DNA from 2 places in the Lysinibacillus sp. GW823-FHT02G10 genome. Region 2 is predicted to be linked to the other one. Evidence: riboswitches for the same ligand, from Rfam matches in the RefSeq annotation. Region 2 holds a riboswitch; the other holds the start of a gene.

Region 1 (15,368 bases), on a different contig from region 2:
CCGTCACATCACCTTTTAAGTTCGTTAAATAAACAGGCATAGTTGGAGCACAAAACTCCATCATGACCTGGCGACATGCTCCACATGGGGCGCATGGTCCGTCCGTATCAGCTACAATGGCAATGGCCTCGAATTCGTAAATCCCCTCCGATACTGCCTTAAAAAACGCTGTACGTTCAGCACAATTTGTCATACTATAGCCTGCATTTTCAATATTACAACCGTGAATAACCTCTCCATCTTTTGTTAGTAGAGCTGCCCCTACTTTAAATTTTGAATAAGGAACATAGGCTTTTTCACGTGCCTTTTTTGATTCTTCTAATAATGCATGCATATCCATTGTCATCTATACTAATTCTCCCTCACATTTATGGTTTATTTTCAATTAGAAGACACTCATTTCCATTAAAACCATTTTGGCAGAAAGATGAGTAATCCGATTATAGCACTGAATAGCGCAAATACAAGCACTGCACCTGCTGCAATATCTTTTGCTTGCTTAGCAAGAGGATGTATCTCCGGGGAAGCTAAATCGACTACCCGTTCGATAGCTGTATTCATCATTTCCAGTGCAAACATTAGTGCTATTAATAGTAGCACAATATACCACTCCATACGAGATAAACCTGTCAAATAACTAGCCAGTATAACAATGATTGCACTTACTATATGTGATTTCAAATTTTGTTCTTTACTTGCAGTTATGATGCCTTCAAAAGCATAGCCAAAAGATCGCAAGTATTTTCGCAAATTCATCTAATCTCGACCTAAGCCAAAAGTTTGGAGAATCTCATCTTGCTTTGCAAACATCACTTTCTCTTCTTCTGGCTCCATATGGTCATAACCAAGTAAATGTAAAAAACCATGTACAGCTAAAAAGCCTAATTCTCGCTCAAAGGAATGATTATATTCCTCTGCCTGCTCTTTTGCACGATCAGTCGAAATAATGATATCACCTAATACACGTGGCATACCTTCAAAAGTAACTTCCATTTCCCCTTCCCCTAGCTCCTCTAGTGCAAAGGAAATAACATCTGTGGGCTGATCTTTGCCACGATATTCACGATTAATATCTTGAATTGCCTTGTTCGTAACAAACGTCACCGAAACCTCTGTTTCTGGCTCAATATTTTCTACACTTGCAGCATGCTGTAATAGCTTTTCAACAAGTTCGATATGCTGTGCTCCCACTTCATTTGTTTCATCCGTAAAATCAATTGTTAAAATCATAGATCCTCCTACTTATCTGCCTTTGGATATTCAATACGTGAATGGAATATCCCATTCAACGTTTCACAAAGTACTCTCTCTATACATTTTAACTCTTTTATTGAAATATCGCATTCATCAAACTGATTATCTTGGACGCGATCATCGATAATCGCTCGTACTAGCTTCTGAATTTTCTCTGCATTTGGCTCTTTCATAGAACGTACTGCTGCCTCGACACTATCCGCAACACTTATAACAGCTGCTTCTTTTGTTTGTGGTTTGGGCCCTGGGTATCGGAACTTTGCCTCATCAATATTTTTTCCTTCTTCCTTTGCTTTAAACAAGAAGAATTTTAACAAACTTGTGCCATGATGCTGTAAAGCGATATCAATAATCTCTTGAGGCATTTTATAACGTTTTAACATATTGGCACCATCTGTCGTATGGGCGATAATAATCTCTGCACTTGTTTCAGGTGGTAAAGAATCATGCGGATTGATGCCCGACATCTGATTTTCGATGAAAAAGGAAGGTCGTTTGGTTTTACCAATATCATGATAATAACAACCTACACGTGCTAATAAACCGTCGGCACCAATCTCTTCACACGCAGCTTCCGCTAAGTTCGCTACCATCACACTATGATGATATGTCCCTGGAGTTTCCATTAATAATTTTTTTAATAATGGATGGTTGGGATTGGATAGCTCAATTAAGCGTAAAGACGAAAGCAAGCTAAACGCCGATTCAAAGAATGGTAAAAGTCCCATCGTTAATGCCCCTGAAAGCAAGGCTGATAACATCGCCGCTATTAAGTAAAATGCTAATTCTGGTAAGCCATAGGATGATTGTGTCATTAACAAATAAAACGCAATAAATGCCATATTTACAAGGGAAATCACACCAACCGCATGTAAAATATGTGAGCGTTTTTCCACACTACGCAAAAAGAATAGGCTTGCAAACCCTCCGAATATGATATACAGCGTAATTTCCATTTGCATAACTGAAGAATAGCCTTCTTGAAAAATTACCCCTGCTGAAGCAGCCGTCATAACTGTAATTAATACGGCTGCTCGCTCATCTGCTAGCAATCGTACAAGCATCGTTGCTAGTGCTGTCGGGAATAAAAAGGCAATCGTCACATCAAAGCCACTAGAAACTAAGCTAATAAATTTCATTAGCAAAATAGACAAGCTATAAACAATCACTGTCACTAACAGTGCATTACGTTTTTTTCGTTCGTTCGTCTCCCAACGCTCAAATAAAATATACATAAACATCATTTGCAGTAGCGTTAAAATAATAAGCCCTGCTATCGGCTTAAAGGAGGCTTTATTACTAACCATCCCTAATAGCTCTAATTGTCTAAAAGCCTCATTGTCAATAATTTGGCCTTCTTGAACAATAATCTGACCTTGTAAAATTCGTGTCGGCTCTACACTTTCTTTGGCCTGCTGTTTTCGAATCTTTGTTTGTTCTTCGTTAATTGTTTCATTTTCAATAATGCTTGTACGTCCTATTAACACGACTGTATTGAATATTTTATCAGGATATCCTCGTTGTCCACGAATCTTTGTTTCAAAATCATTTTGTGCAACAAAGACGTTCTCTGGTCGGATGGATTTTTGTAAATATTCCTCTACAAATTTAGATAATTGCGTACTTGTTCTAGTTAAATCATCTTCACTTTGTACTAATAGACCTTCTAGCTGAGAATCTGTAAAAATTAACGGCATCTGGTCTTCGTCAATGGATTCAAATTTTTTTCGAAGCTGTGTAACCTGGTCTGCAATAGGAATAGGTTCCTTACTATTTGCAACATCTTTTTTCACTTCCAAAACATAATCAAATAATGATGTTACAATCGCTGCTCTTTGCTTGGCGACATCCTCCGAAAATTGATAGACTGAATCCACTGCATTGGCAGCTTTTTCTCGCTCTAGCTGTGTTTTATAAGTGTCTTCAATCGTTTTAGTAGATCGTACGGTTTCAGGCGCAAGCTGTAATGGTTTGAAATCATATGTAACTCCTTTAACATTGCCATACATGAACCCAAATTGTAGGCCACCTGTTAAAATGAGAATGATGATAAGAAAGTAGCGAAAACCGATAAGCTCTGTAAATTTTCGAAGTTGTTTCTCCATCTGGCACCTCCTCTATCTACCTACTATCATACCAATTCAACATACATTTTTCTCGAAAAATGTATAAGAAAGCAAAAAACAGCTATGCATCTTCGCATAGCTGTCACATTTTTTTCCATATTTTGATTAAATTCGTGGTTTAGGTTTTAACTATACGGATGTTTTAAACCTCGTTACCCCTGTCGCTTCGCTTTCGGGGCAGACTTTAAACCTCGTTGCCCCTGTCGCTTCGCTTTCGGGGCAGACTTTAAACCTCGTTGCCCCTGTCGCTTCGCTTTCGGGGCAGACTTTAAACCTCGTTGCCCCTGTCGCTTCGCTTTCGGGGCAGACTTTAGAATTGCTACGCAATTCTAAAGTTGCTGTTCTTCGTAGGCTTGAATGATTTTGGCTACGATTGGGTGACGTACGACATCGCCTTGTTCTAGTACTTGGAAATGAATAGATTTAACATACTTTAATGTACGTTCTGCTACAATCAAGCCAGATTCTGTATTTTTGGGTAAGTCGATTTGCGTTTTATCACCTGTGATGACCATTTTAGAGCCGAAGCCTAGACGAGTTAGGAACATTTTCATTTGTTGATGTGTTGTATTTTGTGCTTCATCTAAAATAACAAAGGCATCATCTAATGTACGGCCACGCATATAGGCTAAAGGGGCGATTTCAATCGTTCCTCGTTCAATTAGCCGCTGTGTTTGTTCTGAGCCGTAGATGTCGTTTAAAGCGTCATAGAGAGGTCGAAGATATGGATCAACCTTTTCCTTTAAATCTCCTGGAAGAAAGCCTAGAGACTCTCCAGCTTCAACAGCAGGGCGAGTTAAAATAATTCTCTTAACATGACCGTTCTTAAGTGCCTGTGTTGCCATGACTACCGCTAAATACGTTTTCCCAGTACCGGCTGGACCAATACCGAAAACAACGTCTTTATGACGGATTGCTTGTATGTATTCTCGTTGACCAATTGTTTTTGCACGAATTGACTTACCTTTCGTTGTGCGTGCTATTTCTTCATCATATAGTTCTGCAAAATACTCGATTGTTCCTTTTTGTGTCATTTCAATAGCTGTTGTGACATCACGTTGATCAATATTAATTCCTTTGCGAATGACCTTCAATAAAGCATGCAGAAGAAATGTTGCCTGTTCCTTAGCATTTTCTTCACCCGCAAGTTGAATTTGTTCACCACGCGTAATGATATGAACATTAAGTGCTTCTTCAACTAATTTCATATTTGCATCGGAAATACCTAGTAGCATAACCGCTTCATTTGGATTATCCACCTGTAATACAGTTAACTGTTCTGACATAATCATTCTCCTTGTAGGCCTTGTATTGGACTTGCAATGTTTTCATTGACTAAAAATAGAACTTTCCCTTCAACTGTACCATTCCCCCACTTTGCCTGTAAAAGGTTTTCTTTCTTGATGATTGTTTTTGCAGGTAACGAGCGTAATACTTTTTCATGCAATAAAGGAATCAGCAATGACTCAATTTTCGATTCATCCAACTCTACTTGCATCGTTTTCGTCTGTTGCTCCTCTACAATTGAAACATAGGGGGATAGCCAATTCGGTAAATCTTTTCTTTGTACATAATCCACCTTTTCCTCATGTATACCCTTTATCAACACTCGCCATTGCTTTTGCTGCAAGGTTTCCACGGTAATTTTTGTTGGAATTTTAAATGAACATTCAAGCCAATAGTCTGCATAAACCTCTCCCTTCGCCCCTACAAAAACTTGATCTGTGCCACTTTCTAATACACCACTTACGAGGACGTCACCCTCGTAGGCTGTATCATTTACTGAAATTTTTCGCTCGCCATGCTGTATATTAAAGTGTGTAATGACACCACTTTTCGTTGCTACTATATGGGAGGCTAATTTATCAGTTGTTTGCTCTGTTTGTTTAGGTGATTCCTGTGGTCTCAAAATTACTCGTCCGCCATGTTTATCAATATGAACCCATGATAGCTCTCGGTGTTGCTCTAACAGCTTTTGTCGTATAACCGTATTGGAAGGTAACTTTTTTTGAGATAAAGGGGTTTCTAATTGAAAGGTTTCATGAAAGGTCTTACCTAAACGCTGCTCTAGTTCTGGTGTTGCGGCTTCTATGTCCACTCGCCATATGACTTGTGCACAAAGAATTGGAATAGCAATCATAAAGGCTAAGCCCAATAAAGTCCAAATTTGCGCTCGAAAAACTTGAAGCTCATCTGCATAAAATACAGCCATTTTTAAGCGAAAACGTCTTCGTACACGGCGAATTTTTGGTAGATAATGCATCGTCGTTTCAAAGGAAACTTCCTGCTCACGAAAGACAACACGCTTTAATGGGACATGTTGAGCGTGCAATGCTTGAATAAAAGGATGAACATTTTCATGGCGCTTTATACGTATAATAATTGGCCGATTATTCCACATTTTTGCTCACACCCATATTCTTTGTCATTTTCATATGAAGCTCCTGTAGATTGTCAACAGTGAGATGTAGCATTTCTTCTTTGAGCGCATTGATTGTCACTGAATCCGCATTGACAGTAATATGATAATCTGCATAGACAAACGAACAGGTCGTCGCATCTGCATGAATAAAACGGTAGGGTCCAATAATTTTTAATGATTCGTATTCTAACAACTCAAGTAGTGGCGTTAATTGAAATAATTTTTTCATAAAAAATGCCTCCTTCTTCGGCAATATATGCATCGAAAAAGGAGGACATGCTAGTTATTTTCTTTTTGATTTCGGTGGCCCTAATATTTCAGCCATCACGATTGCTTGCATAAGATCATTTTTAGATTGAGGTAGTTGTAAAGTCGAATTTGTGCCAACTGATTGCACTTCTTTTTTTCCAGCTGCTAATCGTCCTCGACCTTCTCGATTAGAAGAACGGCTAGGGATATCTGCTGGAATGACAGCTGGAGCAACATAGCTTGGTATTTCCCTTTTCACTTGTTGTTCAACAAATTTTTTAGGCTCCTCGACTTTCTCATTTTCTGGAATCCAATCTCCTATAAATTCTCGTGCAAAATCTTCAAAACTCTGTGCTTTCCCAGTACGATGTGGTGCTTTCTCCGTAACTGGAGGCTCCACCACGGTGTCTTTATTAAAAGGAGGCATCTGCTTCTGAGGCTTTTTATTTTTTGATTTTCCGAAAATAGAGCTGACTATGGCTATTATGGCGAAGATTATTAACTGTTCCATATGTTAGTTTCGCTCCTTTCCGTTATTAAGCATTGGGTTCATTTTTTTCAGGTTTATCATTGCTTACTTTTGAGATAGAGTCGCGCATCGCTGTATCTGCTTGGATATTGCGATAGTTCATATAATCCATAATGCCAAGATTACCAGAACGTAAGGCTTCAGCCATCGCTTGTGGTACTTCCGCTTCTGCTTCTACTACTTTTGCCTTCATCTCTTGAACACGTGCAATCATTTCTTGCTCGTTTGCTACAGCCATTGCACGACGTTCCTCAGCTTTTGCTTGCGCAATGTTTTTATCAGCTTGTGCTTGTTCAATTTGTAATTCAGCCCCGATGTTTTTACCGATATCTACATCCGCAATATCAATGGATAAGATTTCAAAGGCTGTTCCTGAATCCAAACCTTTAGATAAAACCGTTTGAGAAATCATATCTGGATTTTCTAATACTTCTGTATGACTAGTAGCCGAACCAATTGTAGAAACGATCCCTTCCCCTACACGGGCAATAACTGTTTCTTCACCAGCACCACCGACTAAACGCTCGATGTTGGCACGCACGGTAATACGAGCCTTTGCTTTTACCTCAATCCCGTTCATTGCTACACCTGAAATGAAAGGTGTTTCAATAACTTTTGGATTAACAGACATTTGAACAGCTTCTAATACATCACGCCCAGCTAAATCGATTGCTGCACAACGTTCAAATGACAGCTCAATATTGGCACGGTGAGCCGCAATTAAGGCATTCACTACACGGTCAACATTACCACCTGCTAAATAGTGACTCTCTAACTGATTAATCGTTACAGGTAAACCTGCTTTATGTGCTTTAATCAACGGATTAACAATTCGAGAAGGGATTACACGACGCAATCGCATCCCAATTAATGTAAAAATACTCACACGTACACCTGCTGCTAATGCAGAAATCCACAATGCAACGGGTACAAAGGTAAAGAATACCGCAAGCACAATGAATAAAATAACTAGTCCAGCAATAGGACCAATCAAAGCTAAATCAAAACCCATTTTCTATTCCTCCATCTCTTTATCTGTTTGTCTCACAACAATGCGTGAGCCTTCAACTTTAATAATTTCTACATGTTGATTGGCATCGATATAGCCACCTTCTGATACAATATCAATGCGTTCACTACCAAGTACCATTGTTCCAGATGGACGAAGTGGTGTAAGCGTTTTCCCAATTTTTCCTAACAGTTCTGTGCGATTCACATTGGATACATACCCTTCTTCTGTCGTAGTTGCATCCATTAACACAAGCCTGTTTAAAACATGCAGTTTTTTTCCGAAAAATTTCATCAGAATCACCATTCCTATCATCGCTATCACAAGCGCAATGAGAATTGCTACTATCATTTGCATCATATTTGCACCTGCCAGTATCAGACTTAGTACTATTAAGACACCGCCTAAAATACCAACAATTCCACCGGGGACAAAAAACTCTGCAATTAAAAGGGCTAAGCCAACAATAAATAACAATAATGTTTCATATCCCGCAAAGCCGGCCACCATATGTCCAAAGAAAAATAAACCAAGTGCTGATAAGCCCATTATACCTGGAACACCAAATCCTGGCGAATAAAGCTCCATCACAAGTCCTAAGCTAGCGATAGACAATAGAATAGGTACAATGATGGGATTTGTAATAAAACGAGCTAACTTTTCAGAAAAGGTTGGTTCAATGGGAACAACATCACTACCATTCAAGTTGGTTACTTCTAAAAGCTCCTGAAAATCGTTAACCGTCCCTTCAGAATATTTAACCTTTGCTGCCTCTGAGGCTGATAGGGTTAACAAATTCTTTCCGCCAGCACGGTATTCTGGTAGTTCATAGTTGGTATCTGCCATTGCTAATGCATACTTAGGGTCGCGCCCTGACGTTTCTGCTGCTGCTTTCATTTGAGCAAGCCAAGCGCTATTGGCCTTTAGGTCGGCTGCATTACCTGCTGAATCGATAACTGCCGCTGCACCGATTGTTCCATTTGGAACCATGTAGATCTCATCCGCATGTAAGGCTAAAAACGCTCCTGCTGAGTGCGCATCCTTATTAATATAAGCAATCGTTTTTATTTGCGTTGCATCCATAAGCATGGCGATATCGCTTGCTGCATTCACAAAACCGCCAGGCGTATGTATTTCTAAGATAATCGCCTCTGCATTGTTTTCTTCAGCCTCTTTAAAAGCTCGTTCTAAAAATGCATGAAGTCCTCGCTCTACTTCATTATGAATCGGAACATGATAAACCTTATTACTGGCAAAAGCCGAAGTTAATGGAAACGCTAACAAAAAAGTCATCCATATCACTAGTAAATAGCTGAGGATTCTCCGTTTTCGCATCTTTTTCCCTCCCTTCTAACATGCCTCTCCTCTGTATATACGGTCAATCATGCGAAAAGTTTCACAAATCTTAAAAAATTTATTAATTATTTATCATTCGATCTAATGCCAATTACTAACACTTAGTATGTGCAAAAAAGCCGAATGAATCAAAGTGATTTCATTCGGCTTTTTCATATGTACGTAAAGTTGAGCAATGTAAAATACCTGAAATTAATCAAAAATGTGATTAATTTCAGGTATAACTTTGTCTGCTCAGTGAATCATACAATTGCGTGTTATGAACGTAGGGATTTTTAATGGGAAATTAAATTACCACTTACGTTTACGTGCAGCTTCTGATTTCTTTTTACGTTTTACGCTAGGTTTTTCGTAGAACTCGCGCTTTCTAACTTCTTGAATTGTACCACTTTTTGATACAGTACGTTTGAAGCGGCGAAGAGCATCTTCAAGCGATTCGTTTTTGCGAACGACAGTTTTTGACATCTCTCTTTCCCTCCCTCCGAACACACGTCAATACACAATTAGGCAAATCACCTTCTGTTGTGTACTAAAAAATTATATCGTATTGTCTAATAATGGTCAATAGAAAGTATGCGAAATTATCAAGTGAATTTTTGGTTTTATTTTTGCTCGAATTATTCACACACAATTCGCCCACAATAAAAATAATTACATTTTCTTAACAATTAAGGGGTTTACAAAAAATAGAATAAAGGCGTAGAATAATCACATTCAATTTCATATCGGCCAAATCTCAACTATTTGAGAACGGAGGAACCAATCTTTTGGGGTTAATTCTGCTTTAGCAGAAGGGATGAGAAAGCTCTTTCGCCATCCTACCCGTCAGCTAACTTCGTCGGCTAAAGCGAAGGAGGTCGTTATTGACCACCATTATTAGCATGCTTTCTACCCTTTTCATGCTCTAATCGTAGGTCTTTTTATTATGCCATCTAACAAACAGTTGTTTACTATTCAGAATTGAGGAAATATTAAATGAACAATTTTAAAAGAGCATTAAATCCTCCCAAAGTTCTTGTATTGGGCTTTGCCCTTATCATTGCCATAGGTACGTTTCTTTTAACAATGCCATTTTCTACTGAGGATGGGAAGGGTTTGCCCTTTTTAGATGCTTTATTCACTGCTACATCAGCTACTTGTGTCACAGGTTTAATTGTAGTTGATACAGGTGATACCTTCTCTATTTTTGGCGAAGTGGTCCTTTTATTCTTAATCCAAATTGGCGGTTTAGGATTTATGACATTTGCCACATTATTATTTTTACTGCTTGGAAAGAAAATTTCATTAAAAGAAAGACTGCTGCTTAAAGAAGCATTTAATAATATCTCCATTGCTGGTCTTGTTCGATTAGTGAAAAGAATATTACTCTTTACAGCATGTATTGAAATAATCGGTGGTCTAATTCTATCGATTCGTTTTTCTTTTGATATGCCTATTGGAAAGGCCCTTTATTTTGGATTTTTTCATGCCATATCCAACTTCAACAACGCGGGCTTCGATTTAATGGGTGGCTTTAACGGAATGACTGCCTATGTTGATGACCCCTTTGTTGTTTTCACCATCTGTGCTCTTATTACAATCGGTGGATTAGGCTTTATTGTGATGAATGAATTGTATGAATATCGTGTAACTAAAAGGCTTTCTGTCCATTCAAAAATAGTCTTAGTAACGACACTTTTGCTCACTGTTAGCGGAACCATTTTGATATTTTTGTTTGAGTATGGCAACCAAAAAACTCTTGGACCATTATCCGAATGGGGTAAAGTATTAGGTTCCCTTTACCAAGCGGTTACACCACGAACTGCTGGCTCCAATACACTGGCTATTGGGGACTTAACGCATTCTACATTATTTTTAATGATTCTTTTCATGTTTATTGGGGCAGGCTCTGGGTCGACTGCTGGAGGTATTAAAATCACAACCTTTGCTGTTTTAGTAGCTACTATGTGGTCACAAATTCGAGGAAAAGAAGATGTCGTTCTCTTTAAACGTAGAATTGTTACTGAAACTATCTTAAAGGCTTTGACGGTTACAATGTGTGGAGGATTAATTGTTGTAGTCGTGACGATTATTCTCAGTATCACGGAACAGCATCATAGCTTTATGATGTACTTATTTGAGGCTACCTCTGCGTTTGGTACTGTTGGTCTTTCGATGGGCCTAACTCCAGAGCTAACACCTGCTGGTCGTCTTCTTCTGATTATTACAATGTTCGCAGGAAGAGTAGGACCATTAACCATTGCTTTTGCCATTGCAAAACGAAGAAAAAAAGAGAGTTTCCGCCACCCAAAAGGAAATATTATGATTGGATAACCAAATGAGAGGAAGACAGAACGCTATGACCATTAAACAATACGCTGTGATTGGCTTAGGTAGATTCGGAACAAGCGTCGCTCGCAGATTGCATGAAGCTGGACAGGAAATATTAGGAATTGATATAAATGAAGAAAGAGTAGAGGATGCCGAACCCTATGTGACTCACGCTGTGGTTGCAGATACAACAGAAGAAAAAGCCTTAAAATCGATTGGTATTGGTAACTTCGATTGTGTTATCGTAGCGATCGGTAATGATATGCAATCTAGTATTTTAACCGTCTCTTTATTAAAAGAGCTAGGGATCAAAAAAGTGATCGCAAAGGCACTTGGTAAAAGACATGGACAAGTGTTAGATAAAGTAGGAGCTGATTGGATTATTTACCCAGAAAGAGATATGGGTGAACGTGTAGCTAATCAACTCCTATCCCCAAATATGTTGAATTATATCGAATTATCAAAGGAATACAGCATTGAAGAAATTATGATTCCTTCCAAAATGGCTGGACAAAACCTTCGGGATTTAGACTTGCGCGCAAAATATAACGTCAGTGTAATTGCGATTGTGCGCGAAGGTGAAATTATTATCTCCCCTTCTCCTGAGCAAATTATTGAAAAGGAAGATTTATTAGTAATGATTGGTCATCGAAAAGATCTTAGCTTATTCTCAAATATTCAGTAACCGCAAAAAGGCTGTGTCAAGTTCACCTTGATACAGCCTGCCATTTTTGTCTTAGAAAACTTTCTTTTGATCTCTATCATCTTTTAAAATTTCAACAGCCTCTCTAAAGCGCTGGGAATGAACAATTTCCCGTTCACGTAAAAACTTCAAGCTATCATTTAAATCCGTGTCATCTGATAAGTCAATAATCCATTGATATGTGGCACGTGCCTTTTCTTCGGCTGCTATATCCTCATACAAATCCGCGATAGGGTCACCCTTTGCTTGAATATAGGTTGCTGTGAATGGTACCCCCGAGGCGTTTTGATAAAATAGAGCCCGATCGTGATTTACATAATGATCACCCAATCCAGCTTCTTTCAGCATTTCTGGTGTTGCATCTTTTGTTAGCTTATAAATCATCGTGGCAATCATTTCTAAATGTGAAAATTCCTCTGTTGCTATATCGGTCAATAACCCTACTACTTTGTCAGGAATCGTATAGCGCTGATTCATATAGCGTAGAGCTGCTGCCAGTTCCCCATCCGCTCCTCCATATTGTTCAATTAAAAACTTTGCAAGCATTGGGTTACATGTACTAACTTTTACCGGATACTGGAGTTTCTTTTCATAATACCACAAAGATTTTTCCTCCTAGTCTTTTGTTTAGACTTGCCATGGCCATGGTGTATCAATCCAGTTAAAAGGATAATTCGAATAGCTTCTCCCAAAATTCATGAGTGGTCCATATTTTTGCTCAAAATCAATTTTAAGTTTCATACTTTTCTCTGTATTTTCATTAAATTGCTGAATGGCGTCATAATCGTGTGGATGAGTGTCTAAATAGAGGTTTAATTCAACAATGACGAAATCAATTGCTTGTATTTCTTCTAATTGCTTATAAAATTCGGGCGGCATCTTTTTAGTCATGCTTCCTCCCTCCTTTTAGGGGAAATGGGTATGGGCTAAACAACTGTGGCCATAGTGTTCCTGCCATTAGCGCTTCTCTGGCGGTTGGAAATTGTGGAAGTCCAGGTGGTTGAAAACCCATATATAGTTGTGGGGGTGTTGCATAATACTTAACTTCTATAGGCTTACAAGGATCAAAGGGGCTAATATAGGGCCTCCAAGACTTATACTGTGTAAACATGACATCCTCCTTTCTGTATTTACATTCATCAGTGGAGTATATGTGTATAGAAAATTATTATGCTGATTAAACACAAAGAAGCCATAAGCTCATGTCAATGTACACATGAGCTTATGGCTCTATAAAAAGATAATATTAATAGTTGGAGTCTGCAATTAAACCATTCATAATAGCTACACCAGAGCTAGCCCCAATACGAGTCGCACCTGCTTCTACCATTTTTTTCATGTCCTCTAAGCTACGAACACCACCTGATGCTTTTACACCAAGTTCTGGACCTACAGTTTTACGCATAAGCGCGATATCCTCTGCTGTTGCTCCACCAGTAGAAAAACCTGTAGATGTTTTCACATAGTCAGCACCCGCTGCTACAGCTAACTCACATGCCTTCACTTTTTCTTCGTCTGTTAGTAAGCATGATTCAATAATGACTTTTACAAGTGCGCTATCTTTAGCTGCTTCTACCACTGCTGCGATATCTGCTTGTACAAGGTCATAGTTTTTATCTTTTAACGCACCGATATTAATAACCATATCTACTTCTTTTGCACCGTTAGCAATGGCGTCTTTTGCTTCAAATGCTTTGACTGCTGGTGTATTGGCACCAAGTGGGAAGCCGATAACCGTACAAACTAACACGTCTGTACCCTGTAATAATTCACTGCTTCGCTTTACCCAAGTTGGATTTACACAAACAGAAGCAAAGTTAAATTGTTTAGCTTCAGCACATAATTTTTCAATTTGTTCTTTTGTTGCCTCAGCCTTTAATAATGTATGATCAATCATACGTGCAAAATTTTTTTCCATTGTTAAACGCTCCTTCATTAAACAAGATGTACGTACCTCTTCGAATCATATCATTTTTTCGCGATGGCGTCTAATTTCTTTCTATATAATGAACACCCAAATATAAACATTCCAGAACGAGTCATGTTTATCTGAAGTCCTCAAAAGATTATATAGAAAGTGATAACTTAATTATTTCACAAAAAAATCTTATATGTACTGATTTTATAAGGATTATGTTATCATAAATCACGTATCTAAAATATGTACAACGAAAAACTTATTAAATGTTTGGAAACACAAGGTAATGTGAATTGAAAGGATGATATATATCATGAGTAACGAGCGATCAAAAATCGTGAGTTTTCATACTCTAGGTTGTAAAGTAAATCATTACGAAACAGAAGCAATTTGGCAGCTGTTTAAAGAAGAAGGCTATGATCGAACAGAATTTGATCAACAAGCAGACGTTTACGTCATTAATACATGCACAGTTACGAATACTGGAGATAAAAAATCACGTCAGGTTATTCGTCGAGCAATTCGCCAAAATCCGGATGCAGTTATTTGTGTAACAGGATGCTATGCACAAACATCCCCTGCAGAAATTATGGCAATCCCTGGTGTTGATATTGTTGTTGGAACACAAGATCGTACGAAATTACTTGGTTATATTGAACAATATCGTGCGGAACGACAACCGATTAATGCTGTACGTAATATTATGAAAAACCGAGTATACGAAGAATTAGATGTACCAGCATTTACAGACCGTACACGTGCTTCGTTAAAAATCCAAGAAGGCTGTAACAATTTCTGTACATTTTGTATTATTCCATGGGCACGTGGTTTAATGCGTTCTCGTGACCCACAAGAGGTATTACATCAAGCACAGCAATTAGTAGATGCTGGTTATCTTGAAATTGTCTTAACTGGTATTCATACAGGTGGCTATGGTCAGGATTTAAAAGATTATAATCTTGCTCAATTACTACGTGATTTAGAGGCCAATGTAACAGGCTTAAAGCGTCTTCGTATTTCATCTATTGAGGCTAGTCAATTAACAGATGAAGTAATTGAAGTACTACGTGAATCAAAGATTGTCGTGAATCATTTACACATCCCTATTCAATCTGGTTCTGATACGGTATTAAAACGTATGCGTCGTAAATATACAATGGAGTTCTTCGGTGAACGTTTAACAAAATTACATGAGGCTTTACCTGATTTAGCTGTTACTTCTGATGTAATCGTTGGTTTTCCAGGTGAGACAGAGGAAGAGTTTATGGACACATATAACTTTATTCGCGATCATAAATTTTCTGAGCTACACGTTTTCCCATTCTCTCCTCGTACAGGAACCCCTGCTGCACGTATGGAAGATCAAATTGATGAAGACATTAAAAATGAGCGTGTGCATCGACTAATCTCTTTAAACGATCAGCTAGCAAAAGAGTATGCTTCTCGTTTTGAAGATCAAGTGCTAGAAGTTATCCCTGAAGAATTTGTGCAT
Region 2 (15,368 bases):
GCGCGCTTTCTTATGGAATGAAGAAATTCAGCCAGTCACTGCTGAGGAATACAGTGCCATTTCAAACGCACTTTCTACATATAAAATTAGGGACATAGCTTATAAGTATGGATCTGGTACAGCTTCAATCGGTTTAAAACGTTACTATATTTTAGTGGAAGATGAAAAGGGTGCATCAGGGGTTGAAAATTTAGTGTTAGAAATGAAAGAAGTACGCACAGCCATTCCTGCCTACTTTCTTCCCTATCAGGATCTATTTTGGGCTCATTATGAGCACCAAGGAGCACGAGTAGTTGGAACTCAAAAAGCCATGCACCACTTAGAGGATCCACATTTAGCCTTTATTACAATGAATGGTCAGGAATTTTATATTCGAGAACGTTCTCCTTATAAAAAGAAGATTAAGCCTAAAAACTATAAGGATGTAGAGGATTACCTTACAACAACATCACTTATGGGGAAAATTGCCGCTAAAATACATGCACGAGCTGACATCGATTATTCTCATGTTTTTACCTATCACAGCGAGGAGGAGATTTTAAAAGCAATCGGTAAAGAACGGAATGTATTTATAGAACATACAATTTTACAAGCAATGAGTTACAAAGAAACCGTCTATACAGATTATGACTTATTCAAAAACTGGGTTGAAACAAAAATGTAAAAAGGGACCTTCGCTTTTAGCGAAGGTCCTCTCATATTGAATATTATTTTTGCTTGGCCTTCATACGAGCAAGTAAAAAGCCGCCCTTAAATGATTTAGGCTCATACGAGATAATAAACGCATTCGGCTCAAATTGCTCTACTATTTGAAAGAGCTCTCCTTCACGATTCCTCTTCGTTAAGATCTCATATTTATAGCGGTTACTATCTCGCCCTTCTCCTATATAAATCGTGACTGCAAACCCTTCGTGGCGAAGAAATTTCACAAGCTCTTCATTCTTATTTTGCGTATTAATGGTTGTATAAACATAGCCTATCGCTAGCTTTCGTTCTATTTTTGCTCCTAAAAATATACCTAATCCAAACCCAACTGCATAGACAACCATAGATAACATACTTTGCTTCCCACTGAAAACGAGTGAAAGGCCAAATACATACACCAACATCTCCAGCATACCAAATATCGCTGCAAGGAATGTGATATTCTTTACCAAAAATATTGTTCGTAATGTTAAAAAAGGTACATATACTAATTGTAGGATTAAAATTAAAACAATACTTTGCATTTGTGCTAGACCTTTCTGAGAGTAGTTTTATATAAGTATATGTTGAAAGAGAGAGTTACATGCGATTTCAACAACTCTATTTTAAATTCCCTTTTAGTCTAATGTTAAACATTCCTTATGACAGTCTAAAGTTATTTTAACGGAACAAATTTTAACTAAAATCATAATCTATAGTTTAAAACATACAATCCATAACAACAAAAAAGTGACACCTCCTCAAATCTAAATCAATAGATAAAAGTAGGTATCACTTTCTTTTCATCAAAATATGTAAAATATTTAGATGAATGTTATTTATATCTTTTTATACTTCCCCGTGCATCGGGTCTTTTTTATGCTTAGGCCCAATCATGTTGAATAAAATATTTAGGATAATCGCTGTGACTGAACCACAAACAATACCATTTGACGTTAAGATTGAAACGCTTGTTGGCAGTGCATCAAAAATGCCAGGAACAACGGATACACCGACACCTAAACTTACTGCAATCGCTGCAATCATTGCGTTTTCCGCTGATTCATTCATAACAGGTACAAGCATTCCCATACCTTGTGTAATCACCATACCGAACATCGCAAGCATTGCCGCACCTAGTACAGACGTTGGAATAATTGTTGTTAATGCTGCGATTTTTGGTAGGAAGCCTAATGCTACAAGTAGACCACCTGTGATGTAAATGACTTTACGGTCCTTAACGCCTGACATACGAGTTAGTCCCACGTTTTGTGAGAATGTTGTGTATGGGAAGGCATTGAAAATACCACCGATTACTGAAGCTAGACCTTCTGAACGGTAGCCACGAGCCAAATCTTTTGAATCTAATTTTTTATTACAAATATCACTTAGCGCAAAATAGACACCAGATGATTCTACTAAAGATACCATTGCTACAAGTGTCATGGTAATAATCGCCGTTACATCAAATGTTGGCATGCCAAAGTAGAAAGGTTGTACCATGTGAAATACATTAGCATCTGCAACTGGGGTGAAATCCACCTTGTCCATGAAAGCACCTAAAACAGTACCTACTACTAATCCTATTAAAATTGAAATAGCACGAACAAAGCCCGTAGAAAAGCGATAAACGACTAAAATGATAACCAATGTAATAAAGGCTAAAGCTACATTAGAAGCAGAGGCAAAATCCTCAGCACCTTGTCCACCTGCCATATTGTTTAATGCTACTGGTAATAAGGAAATACCGATAATTGAAACAACTGACCCCGTTACGACTGGTGGGAAGAATTTCACAAGCTTGCCGAAGAAGCCCGCAATTATCATTACAATTACACCAGAGGCAATAATAGAACCATAAATGTCCGTAATACCCTGCTCTGGGTTTGTACCAATCGCAATAATTGGACTTACCGCTGTGAATGTACAGCCAAGTACTACAGGTAAGCCAATACCAATGAATTTACCTGAATAAACCTGTAAAAGTGTAGCGATCCCGCACATCATAATATCAATCGCTACTAAATACGTCATTTGTGTTGAATCGAAGCCAATTGCCCCACCGATAATCAGTGGCACTAAGATGGCTCCAGCATACATTGCAAGTAAATGTTGAATCGCTAGCGCAGTCGATTTAAAGGTATTCATTACGCGCGAGCCTCCGTAGCAAATGTTACTTTGCCATCTTCAAGAGAATCTACTATTGCTAATGACTCAACGCGAACACCTTGCTCACGCAATAGTTTTCCGCCATCTTGGAAGCCCTTTTCAATAACAATTCCAACTCCTACAACATTCGCACCCGCTTGTGCAGCAATATCAAGTAAGCCTTTGACAGCCTCACCATTAGCTAAGAAATCATCTACGATTAAAATATTGTCATCTTCGCTTAAGAAATTACGTGAGACAGAGATCTCATTTGTTTCATTTTTTGTGAATGAATGTACCTTTGAAGAATAAAGGTTATCTGAAAGAGTTAATGATTTACGTTTACGAGCAAACACGACAGGCGCGCCAATTTCTAAGCCTAACATCACGGATGGGGCAATACCTGAAGATTCTATTGTTAAAATCTTTGTAATCACTTGATCAGAGAAACGATTTGCAAATTCATGACCAATTTCCTTCATTAGCATGGGATCAATTTGATGGTTTAAAAATGAATCAACCTTTAATACGGATGAAGATAATACTTTACCCTCTTGCATAATTTTGTCTTGTAATAACTTCATTTCTTTCATATCCTTCTTTCGTAAAAAATTATAAAAAAACGCTGAATACTTTGATTCCATTCTGCTACGAGTGGAGCAAAGCATTCAGCGCAAAAACGTCGAAATGAATAGAAAACATCATTAAATTGAAGTTCTCTAAAAGCATTGCTACCCATAGTCGATTCATTTACGGTAAATCGGTAGAAACTTGCGAGCCCTATTCTCGCTATTATATGAGTGGATTTGTATGAAACTATCAGAATAACCAATTTATCACTTTATTCGGTAAGGGCTACTATCTCTCACCAAAAAAAGTTTGATTTTTCGGAATTTAATGGTATTCTGGAACTTTTTAATTGTAAACGTTCGTGTTTTCAATCAACGTACTGATTATAACAGACTATTTTCTAGCTTGCTAGCATTATTTTGATAAATGGAACGGTACTGTCATAATGACGACATTTCTGTGAAATAACAGTGATGTACGAATGAGAAGACTCGATTGGTTGTGTAGCATATGATGCCACCCTTTTTTCGGTAAGAATTGAGGGATAACAACTGTAACTTTATGACCTGTCTTCGTACATTGATGTTCTACTTTATCAATAAATTTAATTAATGGCTGTGTAATGCTGCGATATGGTGAATAGTAGGTAACTAATCGTACATCAGGTTGCCAGGCATTCCACTTCTCTTCAAAAGCTTTTGCATCTGCTTGATCGAAAGCTACGTAAAAGGCTATCACTTTATCAACCTTAAGTGATTTGGCATAATGTAGGGAGTTTTCAACCACCTTTGTTATACCAGCTACTGGCACAATGAAAACATTCCCCTCAATAGTAGCCAGTTCCTCATGATTTAATCTTAACTGTTCTCCAACAGCTTGATAATGTTGCTTAATGCGATGGAATACAAAAATAATAATTGGTAAAAAGATAAACACTGGCCATACTTGAGGCATTTTTGTCACAAAAAACATCATTGCCACGATGAAAGAGATAGCAGCCCCAATTGTATTGATCGTAAATCTTGCTACCCAGCCTTTAGGTTTTTCGCGCCACCATTTTCTCATCATTCCCGTTTGCGCTAATGTAAAGGGAATAAATACGCCTACTGCATAGAGCGGAATTAAATGCTCTGTGGCCCCGTCAAAAAGTATAATTAAAAAAATGGCTGCAATACCTAGCATTAAAATACCATTTGAATAGCCAAGACGATCCCCACGAATTTGGAAGATTCTTGGGATAAAACCATCCTTCGATAAATTCACAGCAAGCAAGGGAAAAGCTGAATATCCTGTATTTGCGGCAAGTACTAAAATCATTGCCGTTGTCCCCTGTACAATATAATAAAGAAAATTTCGACCAACACTAGCTTCTGCTAGTTGGGAAACGACTGTTGCTTCTGCTGTTGGTGCAACGCCATAAAAATAAGCTAGACTAACAATCCCGATGAATAAAACGGCTAAAATGGCACCCATTGCTAAAAGCGTTTTAGCAGCATTATTCGGGGCAGGATTTCTAAAATTAGGTATGGCGTTAGAAATAGCCTCTACTCCTGTTAACGCTGAGCTTCCTGAAGCAAATGCCTTTAATAAAATAAATAGGCTAATCCCTGCCACTGGTGTGCCAATCTTTGGATGTAGCTCTGCAGGCACCTGTCCAGTTGCCACATTATAGAGCCCAATCCCGATTAGCAACAGCATAACGCCTACAAATAGATAAACTGGGTACGCCAAGATAGAGGCTGACTCTGTTACACCTCGCAAGTTTAAAATCGTTAAGAAAATCACAAATATAATAGCAATGGGTACATTATAAGCATGAAGACTTGGAAATGCAGATGTAATGGCATCTGTCCCGGCCGACACACTTACTGCTACCGTTAAAATATAATCAACAAGCAAAGAACCCCCTGCAACAAGACCTGCATTCACGCCTAAATTTTCTCGTGATACGACATAGGCGCCTCCTCCATGTGGATAGGCGAAGATAACTTGACGATAGGATAAAATCAGTGCCACGAGTAGAATAACCACTCCAGCGGCAATAGGTAAAGAATACCAAAACGCCATTGTACCTACCGTCATTAGGACAATTAAAATTTGTTCTGGTCCATAGGCTACTGATGACAATGCATCTGATGATAATATGGCCAGTGCCTTTGTTTTACTTAGCTTTTGTTCCCCTAACGCATCGGATCTTAATGGTTTGCCGATTACATAACGTTTGAATGAGGATTTCATTGATAAACACCTTCTAGTTTCATAGAATGTGTTTCGCCTTTCTAAATTACATCAAAAAACGCCTACAAGTCATCACTAAATAAGACTTGTAGACGCTCATCCGTCTGCCAAGCTCCACTTTTCTGCTCTTAACGCTTACGAGGTTAGCTGTCGGATTCGGGCCTGAGTAGCCCTACTCCTCCACAAGGAAGAGATTCACCCCAAGAATGGCTATGCCATCCATCAAAATTGGTTCCCCCGCGTTTAGTTGCTTCAGCGATTTAGAAATTTGAAACTTTTATAATGATGTCATATTACGCCTGCTAATTGAAAAAGTAAAGAAGAAAATTTTTCTCTTTTTTGAGTAAAAGCATAGGCTTTTTTTGAACATATAAATAATCGCTTCTTAAAGAAAATTTCCTGAATACCTAGTCAATACCCACAATATAAACAATAAAAACTGCCTTAAAGGTATATTCTACCTTCAAGACAGCTCATTATATTAGTCATCAAAGCCTTGTTCAAAGTCGATAATGTTCCCAGAGACTGCATCCACATCTACTTCGTATTCATATTGACCATCTTTCAGTTCAATTTCATATACACCATCATCAAGCTTAATTTTTGTTACTTTACCCTTTGCTTTTGTTTGGGCTGTCTTGATAGCCTGCTCTTTTGTAATTATTTTTGTTGTAGTAGTCGTAGCAGGAAGATGATCATCCCAATCATCGTCATCTAGACGTTCCTTTTTCTGCTTGAGTAATTTTCCACTATAAGCATCAAATTTTAAATCATATTCTTCTGTATCTGTATACACCTCTACTTCATAAATAGAGCTAAACTGATTTTGGTCAATTTCGATATTGGCAACTGTACCATCCACTACCGCTAGAGCTTTCTTCTCAATTTCCTGCATGGATAAGACCTTTTTTTCTTGGGCATTTCCTGATAATAAAGTCGTCGAGCCAATCGCTGCACCCACTCCCAGTGTAATTACTAGTGCTGGAATCATGATCATTTTTTTCATGTTCATCTCTCCTTTGTTTTATCTAAACTTAGCTTACCAAGTGAAGATGATAGAACTATAAGAGAAACATTAGAATTTCATGAGAATGATTTAATGATCGTCATCCCATGTTACAGACAGTACTTTTCCTGAAATAGCATGAATTTGAAATGTAGCTTCGTCCTCCTGCGTTTCAATCTCAACTAAATAGTAACCACCCTCTGAGGTTTCTTCAAAATCAACTGAATCCACTTCACCCTTTAATTGCTTAAGAGCTATTTGAATGGCCTGTTGCTCAGTAATAATAGGCTCTTCGATAGGTTGTTCTTGTGGCTCAACCTTTTTCTCAGCCAGTAGTTCGCCAGTATAACCATCAAACGTTAAATCCTTTTGAATTTCCTCATTTTCAACACGTACAGTGTAAATGGAGTCTGTAAGCATAACGCTTTCTATATCTCCATATTCCTTTTTAACCATTTGTCTGATCTGCTTTTCTGTTAAAAGTAATTTACTATGTCCTTCTTTCAGGATTAGATCAGTCACCTGTTGTGTCGTAACATCGAGTATAGCTGCATACTTGACATCGTCACGCGTAAAAAGCATTTCAAAGGTATTTCCTTGTTTTTCAACCTGTGTAACATGACCATTGTAGATAGTCTCAATATGATGAATAGCCTGCGCTTCACTAAGAGGTTGAACGTAAAAATAACGATGTTGAACAAACCAAATTACTCCACTACAAAGAAGGATAATAACAACAATTACTAACATCCACTTTTTCATTGCTGTCCCTCCTTTGGTATACATAAAGTAAAGCTTGAGCCTTCCCCTAGCTTACTTTTCACATCTATCGTTATACCTAATTGTTGTGCCAGTTCATGTGCGATTGCTAGCCCTAGCCCTGAACCACCTGTTTTACGATTACGATCCTCTGTTACACGATAGAAACGCTCAAACAAATGAGGAATATGCTCGACTGGAATACCAATACCAAAATCTTGGATGGTAATACGTACATGGTTGGTTGTTTCAGTGGCTTGAATACGTACTTCATCCTCACTATATTTCCTAGCATTATCCAGCAAAATAAAAAGTAGTTGCTTCAATATTTTTTCATCACTATAAATAAATTTTGGTATCTGCGCATCAATTCTAAATGTTCGATGATAAGCCTGTTCCATTTGTGAAGCTACTTTATTTAAGAAAGGGGCAAGCTCTAGTTGTTCGAAATGAACGTCCAATTGCTCTTTGTTTTTAGCTAGCTCTAGCAATTGCAACACCATTTCATGCATACGAGATGATTCATTGGCAATGGCCTGTAAGGATTCCTGAGCAACCTCACGATTATCAAAACCCCTTCTTAGGAGTAGTTTTGCATAACTTTCAATGACAGTTATAGGAGTTTTTAACTCGTGAGAGGCATTTGATACAAATTCTTGTTGCTTTTGATAATGTTGTTCAAGCTTCTCCATCATTATATTAAAAGTGCGGTTAATGTTTATTAACTCGTCCCCACCTTTTTCTGTAGTATCTATTTTTTCATATTTCCCAGTAGATGCACTTTTGCGCATGGTCTCATTTAAACGTTCTAGCGGTAATAAAATAAGTCGCCCAAGTACCAAGCTCGCTAGGAAAATTGGAATCGTTGCAACAACAGATACAACAACTAAGATGACCTTTAACAAATCTAATGTCCGTTCTACTTCTTCCATAGATTGCTGTAATGTTATGTCCACTACCGTCCCGTCGATCCAAATAGCAGGCATAGTGTAGGTAATGGCAGGGACTTCTTGCATTTCAAGGGTAGCTTGAACCTTTGTTTTCAAGCGTTCACCATCATAAATATAAACAGCACCATCCGTTGGCATATAAGCTCTTAATACTTGCTGTAGGTTGGTTTGTGCATTTAACTGACTCAGTGTAGAGCTTAAATCATTTGCCCGTGACTGGAGCTGGTTATATTCCGTATCATAGGCAAATTTCTCATACAACAAATAAATTCCACTATTTGTTGCCACTATAATAACTAGCATAAGCAATGTTGTTAGTAGATGAATTTTTGTTTTAAGTCTCATAACTATGTTCCTTTAGCACATATCCAACACCTCGAATTGTTTGGATAAGAGGTGCTGGATTAGCAGCCTCAAGCTTTTGCCGTACATAACGTATATAAACATCCACAACATTTGTATCCCCATAATAATCATAGCCCCACACAGCCTCTAATATTTGCTCCCTTGTCAGTACTTGTTTAGGATGCTTTAGTAAATAGAACAACAAATCATACTCACGAGGTGTCAGCTGAATTTCCTTATCAAAATACACAACTTCCCTTGTTTGCTCGTTTATCGATAAATGGCCAAATGTAAGTGCAACTTGCTTTGGATTTACCTTCTGCGAAAACCGTAATGCATTGCGAATTCGTGCCAGTAGCTCCTCAATTTCAAAAGGCTTTGTCACGTAATCATTGGCTCCTAAATCCAAGCCCTTTACCTTATCCTCTACTTCACTTTTAGCAGTTAGCATGATAACAGGTGTTTGGGATTCTGTTGCACGAATACGCTTTAGCACATCAATACCGCTCATCTCAGGTAGCATGATATCAAGTAAAATTAAATCCCATTGCTGCTCACGGTATTGTAGTAAGCCTTCTGCTCCTGTATGAGCCATTGCTGCCTCATATCCTTCAAATTGAAGCTCCAGTTGTAGCACTCTCGCAATATTCTCTTCATCTTCTATAATTAAAATTCGATGTGTCATGTCGAATCCGTCCTTCGCCTTTTCTTTTCATCGTATACGATACAAGTGGTGAAAGTCTAATTAGAAAATGATGAGAAAGACAATACATTTCTTTTTTTGACACAGGGTACGTCTTTAACTAATAAACTTTCGGTAAAAAGCTGTAAATATCCCTTTTCTCAAAAATTCCTGAGCTTACTTTAGCAACTTTTTTGCCATTTAAACGGCTTGGAAAGGGAAACTCAATATGTGGACCATTATAATGAATAATTGTCACTGTACCATCAGAGTTATTACGCCAATCATAATTCCTTTCATCCGTTTTAATTGAAAGTTTAATCGATACAAAAGCTAAAGTTAAGAATAATATGAAGAAGGCAAGACGAACGATTTTCAATAGAAACACTTCCTTTTCTATTAGCATAATAATTTACATCCTTACGCACTATTGAGTAATGTTAATAATTTGAACAAAAAAATCTCACCAAAAGCTTTATGGATAGCCATTGGTGAGGTTTTTAATTATTGATGCAAAGCTCTATACAAAAATGTTACAAACTCCGCACGTGTTACAGGATCATTTGGTCTAAAGTTGCCATTATCTCCAATTGTGATCCCATTTCCTGCAAGTATAGCGATAAAGTTGTGTGCCCAGTGTGTTTTTGGCACATCCTCGAAAGTATCTTTATTCGATGAAGTTAAATTAAAGGCAAGAACTAATACTTTTGCCATTTGAGCGCGTGTCAAATTCGTAGTTGGCTGGAAGTTCCCATCTATGCCTTCAAACAAACCTGCTTGTTGCACCTGATCGATTACCCCAAAATAGAGATGGCTTTTAGGTATATCGTTAAATTCTCGCGCATCTTTTTTCGGTTCTAGCGCTAATGCTCTTGTTAATATCAGGGCAGCATGCTGGCGCTGAATTGGTGCATTTGGCTTGAAAGTGCCATCTTGATAGCCTGTAATAATGCCCTGCTTTGCCATCTCCTGAATCATCGCCCAGGCCCAATGTCCTTGAGAAATATCTGAGAAGATGATATCTGGCTCTGTTGGTTGTGGATCAATTGGTTCTTCAGGTTTAGGTTTTTGTTCTTCAGGTTTTTGTTCTTCAGGTTTTTGTTCTTGTTTTTCAGGTATGTTTGGCCCTGGTATTGGGGATGGATTCGGAGATATACTTCCTCCACCACCCGATGAACCGTCTGTTACCCAATGGGCATATAAGGTGATATTGGACTTCACTACATCTTTAGAAAAATTCCATGGTATCGTCAGTTCAATATCCTTATACCAGCCTGTAAATGTATAGCCTGCCTTTGTTGGATTTACTGGATTTGTTGCTAAGGTATCTTTTGTTACCTTCTGTGATGCTACTGTACTTCCTCCATTTGTTTCGAAATCCACCGTATACTGTGCGACGACGTTTTCCCATTTTGCATATAAGGTTGTATTTTGGGTTATCATATCCGTTGTAAAATTCCATGGTGTGGTGAATTGAGCATCCTTATACCAGCCTAAAAATGTATACCCTGGTTTTATAGGAATTACTGGTTTACTTACTAGTGCCTTATAATTTACTGTAATAGGATTGATTGCTGTCCCCCCATTTGTATTAAATGTGACAACATATGAATTTGCTTTCCATTTCGCATACAAGGCAAGATTGGATTCTTCAATATCAACAATGCTATTGACTGTATAATCTATACCATCTCCCACGTTAGTGCTGTTCCAACCATCAAATGTATAGCCAGTTTTTTCTAAAGATCCTATATTATCTAAGATCGTTGCTGGAGTATTTCTTGGATACATATTCATATCTACTGGTGGATTTCCTTGTTCAGAGCCATTTCCATGATAGATAATTTGATAAGTAAGTAACTCGAACTGGTGATTATTTTGATTGGCATAGGCTTGAGCAGTCGATGCATCATGACCATAAATAATTAAATTACTTGGATTTGCATTAAAAATATCTTCTAAAAGAATCGTTGCATCCGATAATATTTTCACTTGTTTAAGATTATTGTCATTAAAGGCATTATCCTCTACAGTCATTACATTTTTAGGAATTTCAATGCTACTAAGTCTATTCTTCCCAAAGGCCCATCTACCAATATTCGTTACACTACTAGGAATCTCTATTCTTGTAAGCTGATTATCGAGAAATACACTTTCCGCTATACTTGTTATACTTGAGGGAATCGTTACATTTGAAAGTTCATTGGTAGCAAATGCATACGCTCCTATACTTACGACACTAGTAGGTATTACTAAAGAGGTTATGTGATTATCTGAAAACGCCCATTCTCCTATAGTCTCCAAAGTTGCTGGTAACTCAATGTTTGTTAATTGGTTCTCCATAAATGCGAAATCCCCAATTGTCTTAAGTTGATTTGGCAGCTTAACTGTAGCAAGTGCATTATCTAAAAATGCATATGAGCCAATTTGAGTAACTTGATCTGGTATTTCTATAGCAGTAAGTTTATTTGTAAAGAATACACCTTCACCTATCTTTTTAAGGTTATTTGGTAGTTTCACATACGTTAATTGATTTTCTGCAAATGCTACATCTCCAATGCTTGTTACACTGTCTGGTATTATTACCTGCGTAAGACCTTTTTCACCAAATGCTCCACTACCTATTGCTGTTACTACCCTGCCATCTAGCTGACTTGGAATGGTTATTGCCATATCAGTACCTATGTAATCTCTAATCGTTACTGACCCATCCCTATTTTTTGTCCACTCATAATCCGCTTCATTGACAGGATCTGGAGAATTTATACCTTGAAAGTTTATATTCAACCTATCTGCATACTCTTTTGCAGAAGAATTCTCTGGAGCATAAATAACAAGGTTAGGACTATGCCCTATAAAAGCATCATCACCTATTTCAACATCTTTAGAATATATAATGATTTCCTTTAGGTAATTATTTGAAAAGGCTTCATCTCCAATGCTTTTCACACTTTCTGGTATCTCTAAACTTTCAATATCATTCCTTGCAAATGCATTTGACCCTATTATTTTTACACCCTCTGGAATTTTCACATTGACAATATCATTCGTTGAAAATGCATGATCTCCTATACTAATAACACTTTTAGGTATATCTACGCTTTCTAGTAAATTTCCAGAAAATGCATAATTTCCGATACTACTTAGATTATTTGGAAGTATCACATTTGTTAGTTGGTTTAAGGAAAATACACCATCACTAATGTTCGTTAGATTACTTGGCAGTGTCACACTTGTTAACTGATTTTGATAAAAAGCATAAGCACCAATTGTTGTTATTGTTTCTGGTATCGTGAGGCTTGTCAGATTTTTATTAGTAAACACCCAAGCGTCTATCCCTGTTACGATTTTCCCTTGTATTTGATGAGGAATTGCCATGTCTCCGCCAGTACCTGTGTATGTCTTTATAGTTATCGATCCATCAGGGCTATCTTCCACATCATAATCAGCTTCATTAGCAAAAGTAAAAGGGATTTTCACTAACATCATGAAGATAAATAGTGTAAACCATATTCCATATCTAACACTTTTTGCTTTCATATAGTCTCTCCTTTCTTTAAAAATAAAATAATTCTTCTTCATCTTAAAGGTAATTATTTACTCCCACTATTGAGGAATGTTAATTATTTTTAGGTAAATACAAAAATCCCATCATTGGTAGTCTTATCACACCAGTGATGGGATTTATTCTTATTGAGAGAGGGCTCTATATAAAAAGATTGCGAATTCTGCCCGTGTAACAGCATCATTAGGTCTAAAATTACCTTGATCACCTATTGTGATACCGTTTGACGCAAGAATAGCAATATAATTGTATGCCCAATGAGTAGCAGATACATCATTAAATGTTTCTTTCTTATGGGCTGTTAAGTTTAAAGCCTCTACCAATACTTTTGCCATTTGTGAACGTGTCATATTAGATTTTGGTTGGAAGTTTCCATCTATGCCATCAAACAGTCCTGCTTGTTGCACTTGCTTAATTTCCTCAAAATAGAGATGACTTTCAGGAATATCCTCAAATATAAACGCCTCTTTTTTAGGTTCTAGCTCTAATGCTCTGGTTAACATCAGGGCAACATGCTGGCGCTGAATTGGTGCATTTGGCTTGAAGGTGCCGTCTTGATAGCCTGTAATAATGCCCTGCCTTGCCATCTCCTGAATCATTGTCCATGCCCAATGGCCCTGAGGAATATCTGAGAAAGTAATGTTTGCCTCTGTTTGGGGTGTTGGCTCGGTTGGTTGTGGCTTAGCTTGATCTTCAGGTTTAGGTTCTGGTTTTTCAGATAAGGTTGGCTCTGTCTTTTCTGGCTCTGTTAGTGTTGGGGACGAATTTCCTCCACCACCTGACGAATCGTTTGCTAGCCATTGCCATTTTGCATATAAAGTAGTATTAGCTGTCACTATATCTGTATGGAAATTCCAGACTTTTGTGAAATGAGCATCTTTATACCAACCTGCAAATGTATAGCCTACCTTTATTGGGTTGATTGGTTGCATTGCGTTTGTATTAGCAGTAAGCCTTTGGGGCGATATAGCACTTCCACCATTTGATGCAAAGTCTAGAATATAATGTACAGCTTCCCTTTCCCATTTTGCGTAAAGCGCTGTATCTTCTACCACTTTATCAGTATCAAAGCTCCATGGTTTGGTCAGCTCTTCATTCTTATACCAGCCTACAAATTTATAACCTGTTTTTGTCGGGAACAGTGGTTCATCTATTACCTCATTATACTTAGCTGTCACAGGAGAAATTACCGTCCCTCCATTTGTATAAAAGGTAATGATGTATTCATTTGTTAGCCATTTTCCATATAACGTCATACTCTCTGTCACTTTATCGATCTCGAAGTTCCACGGTATCATCAGCTTTTCGTCTTTATACCAACCTACAAATGTATAGCCAACTTTCGTTGGATCTGATGGCTTGGCTAATAGCTCTCCATTCAATACCTCGACTGTTATTGTGTCTGTATCTGTATGAAATATAACAGTGTATGGTTTTTTTGCCCATTTTCCATATAAAGTTATATTTCCCGTTATCACATCTGTATCAAAGTTCCAGGGCACAGTCAATTCTTCATCTTTATACCAGCCTATAAATTGAGAGCCATCTTTTATCGGAGTTGCTGGTGCAAGTGCTTTTTCTCCAGCCAGTATTTGCTGTTCATCAATAGCTGTATCGCTATTTGGCTCAAATGTAAGTGTATATGTTAACGCATTTCCCTTTGCATAAATTTTTGTTGGCTGTGTGACATTGCCATCCCACGGCTTTGCCCATGCCAAATCACTATACCAACCATCAAACCTGTCACCTTGGTAGTTAAATGTATTAGGCTGCAGCACTAATGGTCTATTAAAGTAAACCCAATGCAACTGATTAGAGGCAAATGCCCAATCTTCTATATATGTAACTGCTTCAGGAATAGTCACTTCTTTCAGGTTATTACCATAAAAAGTATAGAACCCTATCTTCTTTAAGTCATCAGGTAGAATAATGGTTGTTAAGTGATTTTGATAAAACGCGTAGTTCCCTATACTTGTCACGCTACTGGGAATGGTTACACTTTCTAATTTATTCCTCGAAAATACACTGTTCTCAATTCTTGTTATACCATCTGGAATTGTCACTGCTGTTAGCTGATTATTCGCAAATGATTCTGCTCCTATTGTTTTTACGCTATCAGGAATATAGACAGTCGATAACCGATTGTCAAAAAACGCTAGATTACCTATACTCTCTAATCTATTAGGGAGGGTCACAGTCGTGATCTGATTCATCAAAAATGCTCTATCCCCTATTTTGGTCACACTTTCAGGGATAGTTACACTTGTCACATTCTTATTGAAAAATGAAGCTTCCCCTATTATCGTAACGGGCTGTCCGTTAATAACAGCTGGAATATCAACATGCCCTCCTGCCCCTCCATAGGCTACAAGTGTTATACCCGTGTCATTTGGCGCTGTATGGAATCTTGCATTACCAACT

Evidence for each region. Region 2 has a riboswitch for cyclic di-AMP ahead of AC1RFD_RS21145 (APC family permease). Riboswitches for the same ligand answer to the same signal wherever they lie in the genome.
Region 1: it holds a riboswitch for cyclic di-AMP, as region 2 does, so the genes downstream of both, AC1RFD_RS10155 (TrkH family potassium uptake protein) here and AC1RFD_RS21145 (APC family permease) in region 2, are expected to answer to the same signal.

The regions. Positions count from the first base shown of each region.
Region 1 covers NZ_JBXAJI010000002.1:37,934-53,301, forward strand. The annotation lists gene AC1RFD_RS10100 (cytidine deaminase) at 1-346, opposite strand, end outside; gene AC1RFD_RS10105 (diacylglycerol kinase family protein) at 406-756, opposite strand; gene ybeY (rRNA maturation RNase YbeY) at 757-1,230, opposite strand; gene AC1RFD_RS10115 (HD family phosphohydrolase) at 1,239-3,359, opposite strand; gene AC1RFD_RS10120 (PhoH family protein) at 3,710-4,666, opposite strand; gene AC1RFD_RS10125 (sporulation protein YqfD) at 4,669-5,781, opposite strand; gene AC1RFD_RS10130 (hypothetical protein) at 5,771-6,031, opposite strand; gene AC1RFD_RS10135 (YqfB family membrane protein) at 6,086-6,562, opposite strand; gene floA (flotillin-like protein FloA) at 6,588-7,592, opposite strand; gene AC1RFD_RS10145 (NfeD family protein) at 7,596-8,924, opposite strand; gene rpsU (30S ribosomal protein S21) at 9,237-9,410, opposite strand; cyclic di-AMP (ydaO/yuaA leader) riboswitch at 9,663-9,804, shown strand; gene AC1RFD_RS10155 (TrkH family potassium uptake protein) at 9,921-11,258, shown strand; gene AC1RFD_RS10160 (potassium channel family protein) at 11,284-11,940, shown strand; gene AC1RFD_RS10165 (manganese catalase family protein) at 11,992-12,561, opposite strand; gene AC1RFD_RS10170 (spore coat protein CotJB) at 12,586-12,849, opposite strand; gene AC1RFD_RS10175 (spore coat associated protein CotJA) at 12,842-13,069, opposite strand; gene deoC (deoxyribose-phosphate aldolase) at 13,205-13,876, opposite strand; gene mtaB (tRNA (N(6)-L-threonylcarbamoyladenosine(37)-C(2))-methylthiotransferase MtaB) at 14,190-15,368, shown strand, end outside.
Region 2 covers NZ_JBXAJI010000012.1:17,487-32,854, reverse strand. The annotation lists gene AC1RFD_RS21165 (DUF2252 domain-containing protein) at 1-664, shown strand, start outside; gene AC1RFD_RS21160 (DUF2179 domain-containing protein) at 708-1,229, opposite strand; gene AC1RFD_RS21155 (nucleobase:cation symporter-2 family protein) at 1,534-2,832, opposite strand; gene AC1RFD_RS21150 (xanthine phosphoribosyltransferase) at 2,832-3,416, opposite strand; purine riboswitch at 3,551-3,652, opposite strand; gene AC1RFD_RS21145 (APC family permease) at 3,817-5,640, opposite strand; cyclic di-AMP (ydaO/yuaA leader) riboswitch at 5,759-5,908, opposite strand; gene AC1RFD_RS21140 (PepSY domain-containing protein) at 6,122-6,646, opposite strand; gene AC1RFD_RS21135 (PepSY domain-containing protein) at 6,737-7,408, opposite strand; gene AC1RFD_RS21130 (HAMP domain-containing sensor histidine kinase) at 7,405-8,700, opposite strand; gene AC1RFD_RS21125 (response regulator transcription factor) at 8,690-9,385, opposite strand; gene AC1RFD_RS21120 (hypothetical protein) at 9,504-9,788, opposite strand; gene AC1RFD_RS21115 (leucine-rich repeat protein) at 9,887-12,922, opposite strand; gene AC1RFD_RS21110 (InlB B-repeat-containing protein) at 13,073-15,368, opposite strand, start outside.